2 regions of the Roseateles sp. DAIF2 genome follow, and region 1 is predicted to be linked to the other one. Evidence: predicted binding sites of a transcription regulator. Region 1 holds the regulator's gene; the other holds the start of a gene.
What was found. Region 1 encodes NrdR, which represses ribonucleotide reductase genes. Its sites were predicted from a motif close to CACNANATNTNGTG; they were not measured.
Positions count from the first base shown of each region.

Region 1 (2,390 bases):
GAGCCGGATCTGGTAGTAGCCCGCGGGCGATTCGGCCGAGCGGATGCCCAGCGAGTCCAATGTGTCGGCATAGCTGGCCTGGTTGGTGCGCCAGCGCTCCTGGGCCTGCTGCACTGTGGTCAGCGCCGCGATCGCATCGGCGCGGCGGCCCTTCTGCACCATGCGCTGGTAGGAGGGCAGGGTCAACGCGGCCAGGATGCTGGCGATGACGACGGCCAGCATCACCTCGATCAAGGTGAAGCCCTGGCGATGTGGGGTGGCGATGTTCATGGCCAGGCCTCAGGTCGCGCAGCGCGGCAGGCCGCCGACGCTGCCATTGGGCGAGCAGCTGCGCACCCGGCCGGCGATGCTGACGACATGGCGGATCGACTGGCCGTTGCTGGCCACGATGTCGATGCTTCCGGTGGAGGTGACCGCGCCCTGGCGCGGCTGGAAGCTCAGGTTCGCCACATTGGCGCTGATGCTGGCCTCCAGGCTGGCGGGCAGCCATTGCAGCTTGAGCAGCAGGGCCGGATCGCTGCAGACGGCCTGGCCGGCATCGCTGCAGCGGCAATCGCCGGAGCTGCCGCCATGGATCACATAGCAGCTGCCCAGGGCATGGCGGCTGAAGCGGAAATGCACGCTGTCCGAACGCCGCACCGCATCGCTGCGGGCCTGCTGCAGATCGGTCATCAGCGTGTGGGCGATCTGCTGCAACCGCTGGCCCTGCATGAGCCGCTGCATCGCGGGCAGGGCGGTGGCCAGCAGGATGCCCAGGATCAGGCAGACAACGCAGCTCTCGACCAGGCTGAGGCCGCGTTGCGGGAGCGAGGGATGAGGGCTGGGGCGACTGAGCATGAACCCAATCTAGAAGGCGCGCTCGGCGCTTTCTTTCCTGCCGTCGGGGGATGCATCCCCCCTTTTCAGAGGGGCTGGATCAGATGTCGCGGATCAGCTGGCGGAACTCGTCGACATCCTCGAAGCTGCGGTAGACCGAGGCAAATCGCACATAGGCGACCTTGTCGATCTTCTTCAGCTCGCGCATCACCAGCTCGCCGAGCTTGGTGGAGGGCAGCTCGCGCGCGCCGCTGGTCAGCAGCTTTTCCTCGATGCGGGCCAGGGCCGCATCGATCAGTTCGATGCTCACCGGCCGCTTGCGCAGCGCCAGCTGCATCGAGGCGCGCAGCTTGCTCGGGTCGAAGTCGGCCCGGGTGCCGTCCTTCTTTACCACCGCGGGCAGCGCGATCTCGGCTCGCTCGTAGGTGGTGAAGCGCTTGTCGCAGCCCAGGCAGCGCCGCCGGCGCCGCACCACATCGCCCTCATCCGACTCCCGGGTCTCGACGACCTGGGTCTCGGTATGGGTACAGAAGGGGCAGCGCATCGGCGGGCTTCGGGCGCGGCTTAGCGGTAGACCGGGAAGTCGCGGGTCAGGGCCGCGACCTTCTCGCGCACCGCGGCCAGGTTGGCCTCGTCATGCGGCTTGTCCAGCACATCGGCGATCAGGTGGGCGGTGGCGCGCACCTGCTCTTCCTTGAAGCCGCGCGTGGTCATCGCCGGGGTCCCTAAGCGGATGCCGCTGGTGACCATCGGCTTTTGCGGGTCGTTCGGGATGCCGTTCTTGTTGCAGGTCATGTGGGCGGCGCCCAGGATGGCCTCGGCTTCCTTGCCGGTCAGACCCTTGGGGCGCAGGTCGACCAGCATCACATGGCTCTCGGTGCCACCGGAGACGATGCGCAGGCCGCGCTCGATCAGGGTCTCGGCCAGCACCTTGGCGTTCTTGACCACCTGTTCCTGGTAGGCCTTGAACTCAGGCGACAGCGCTTCCTTGAAGGCCACGGCCTTGCCGGCGATGACATGCATCAGCGGGCCGCCCTGGATGCCCGGGAAGATGGCCGAATTGATCTTCTTGGCGATCTCTTCGCTATTGGTCAGGATGATGCCGCCGCGCGGGCCGCGCAGGCTCTTGTGGGTGGTGGAGGTCACCACGTCGGCATGCGGCACCGGGTTCGGGTAGGCGCCCGCGGCGATCAGGCCGGCGTAATGCGCCATGTCGACCATGAAGTAGGCGCCGATCTCCTTGGCGATCTTGCCGAAGCGCTCGAAGTCGATGCGCAGGCTGTAGGCCGAGGCGCCGGCGATGATCAGCTTGGGCTTCTTCTCGCGGGCCAGGGCTTCCATCGCGTCGTAGTCGATCTCTTCCTTGGCGTTCAGGCCATAGGAGATCACGTTGAACCACTTGCCGCTCATGTTCAGCGCCATGCCGTGGGTCAGGTGACCGCCTTCGGACAGGCTCATGCCCATGATGGTGTCGCCCGGCTGCAGCAGCGCGAAGAACACGCCCTGGTTGGCCTGCGAGCCGGAGTTGGGCTGCACATTGGCAAAGTTGGCGCCGTAGAGCTGCTTCAGGCGGT
Region 1 is NZ_CP049919.1:2,977,212-2,979,601, forward strand. Features, by position in the region: gene G8A07_RS13580 (type IV pilin protein) at 1-270, opposite strand, end outside; gene G8A07_RS13585 (GspH/FimT family pseudopilin) at 280-837, opposite strand; gene nrdR (transcriptional regulator NrdR) at 917-1,360, opposite strand; gene glyA (serine hydroxymethyltransferase) at 1,381-2,390, opposite strand, start outside.

Region 2 (2,390 bases), 1.6 Mb from region 1:
TTCTTCCAGGCCGCGCATGAGGGCACCTTGTTCCTGGACGAGATCGGCGACCTGCCGCTGGCGATGCAGAGCAAGCTGCTGCGCTCGATCCAGGAGCGCTCGGTGCGGCCGGTCGGCGCGGTGGCCGAGGCTCCGGTCAATGTGCGCATCCTCAGCGCCACCCACAAGGACCTGGGCGCCGAGGTGGCGGCCGGGCGCTTCCGCCAGGATCTGTTCTACCGCCTGAACGTGATCCAGATCCGCGTGCCGCCGCTGCGCGAGCGCATCGAGGACCTGGCCGCGATCAGCGAGCGGGTGCTGGAGCGCATCGCGCGCGATGCCGGCGTCTCGCCGCCGCCACGTCTGGCCGCGGCGGCGCTGGCGCAGCTGGCGCGCTATGCCTTCCCGGGCAATGTGCGCGAGCTGGAGAACCTGCTGCACCGCGCGCTGGCGCTTTCGGGCGGCGAGAACATCGGGGCGGAGGACCTGGGCCTGCCCGAGGCGCTGCTGGACGACTCGCAGCTCGGCGCGCTCGATGCGGCCGAGCCGCCGCAGCCGGCCGTCGAGGCGCGGCCGGCCGCCGGCGAGCGGGCGGAAGAAGAGGCGTTGCCGCAAGACCTGGCCCTGTACCTGGACGAGGTGGAGCGCAACATCCTGTTGCGATCTCTGGAACGACACCGTTTCAACCGCACCGCGGCCGGGGCTTCCCTGGGGCTTTCCTTGCGCCAGATGCGCTACCGCATGGCGCGCCTGGGCATCACCGAGGGGTCCGGCGCGGACGGCGAGGGCGCCTGAGCCGCGCACGCCGCGCCAATATTGGCGCGGCCTGGCGGCCGGTTTCGCGCTGCGAGCGAGCGCCGGCGCGGCCTTGCGCGCGCGAGGCCCCTGTTCATCGCGCGAGTCGCATGGCCGCGCCGCCGCCGGCGCCGCGCTGGGTTGATCGCTAGCGCGATCCCATCCCTAGGTCAACGGGGTTTGAACGCTATTGGTAGTGCTTGAAGCTGCCATGTCCGCTAGATATAGTGTTCCTCGTGGTATCCTTCTGACCTCGGCAAGACCTGACATGCCTCACTCCTATGCAGCCGTTTCGCCCGGCGCCCTCACCTCGGTGACCAGGCGCTCCGGGTGGGCAACGAGGTCAGCAGAAAGAGGGGTGCCGGTAGTGCGCGACTTGAGTCGCGCGCCCGCCCGGTCGCCTCTAGCCAGCAACAAAACCGAATGCGAATCCAGGGCAGCGCGCCGCTTGCTCCGGAACCGCGTTTTCTGAACAAGACACAGACGAGGACATCTATGCAAACCGTTGTCGCCAGCACCGCATCGGACGCGGCCGCCCACAACCCCGCTCACGGCGCGAGCGGCGGTCCGGGTAAACCGTCCGTCTACCAGGCCTATCAGATCATCCGTCGCAATGGCGCGGTGGTGTCCTTCGAGCCCAGCAAGATTGCCGTGGCGCTGATGAAGGCCTTCCTGGCGGTGCATGGCACCAGCGGTGCGGCCTCGGCGAGCGTGCGCGAGACGGTGGACGGCCTGACCGAGAACGTGGTGCGCGCGCTGCTGCGCTCGCGCCCGGCCGGCGGCACCTTCCATATCGAGGACATCCAGGACCAGGTCGAGCTGGGCCTGATGCGCGGCGGCCACCATGAGGTGGCGCGCGCCTATGTGCTGTACCGCGAGCGCCGTGCGCAGGAGCGTCTGGCCAAGGGCGAGGTGGACATCACCGCCGCCGGCGTGCAGGACACCGGCCTGACGGTGATCGACGGCGGCCAGCGCGTGCCGCTGGACCTGGCCAAGCTCGCGGCCCTGATCTCGAGCAGCTGCGCCAACCTGGGCGCCGATGTGAAGCCCGAGCCCATCATCGCCGAGACCAAGCGCAATCTGTACGACGGCGTGCCGATGGACGAGGTCTACAAGGCCGCCATCCTGGCCGCTCGCACCCTGATCGAGAAGGACCCCGGCTACACCCGCGCCACCGCCCGCCTGCTGATGCACACGATCCGCCGCGAGATCCTCGGCGAGGACGTGACGCAGGAGCAGATGCAGACCCGCTACGCCGAGTACTTCCCCGGCTATATCAAGAAGGGCGTGCAGGCCGAACTGCTGGACGAGAAGCTGCAGCAGTACGACCTGGTCAAGCTGGGCGCCGCGCTGAAGGCGGACCGCGACCTGCAGTTCGACTACCTGGGCCTGCAGACCCTGTTCGATCGCTACTTCCTGCATATCGGCGACCAGCGCATCGAGATGCCCCAGGCCTTCTTCATGCGCGTCGCGATGGGCCTGGCCCTGAACGAGATCGACCGCGAAGCGCGCGCGATCGAGTTCTACGAGGTGCTGTCGAGCTTCGACTTCATGAGCTCGACCCCGACGCTGTTCAACTCGGGCACGCGCCGCTCGCAGCTGTCGAGCTGCTACCT
Region 2 is NZ_CP049919.1:1,356,949-1,359,338, forward strand. Features, by position in the region: gene G8A07_RS06370 (sigma-54 dependent transcriptional regulator) at 1-774, shown strand, start outside; gene G8A07_RS06375 (ribonucleoside-diphosphate reductase subunit alpha) at 1,270-2,390, shown strand, end outside.
Region 2: a site for NrdR is predicted at 991-1,004, ahead of G8A07_RS06375 (ribonucleoside-diphosphate reductase subunit alpha). Genes of this name have one in related genera too.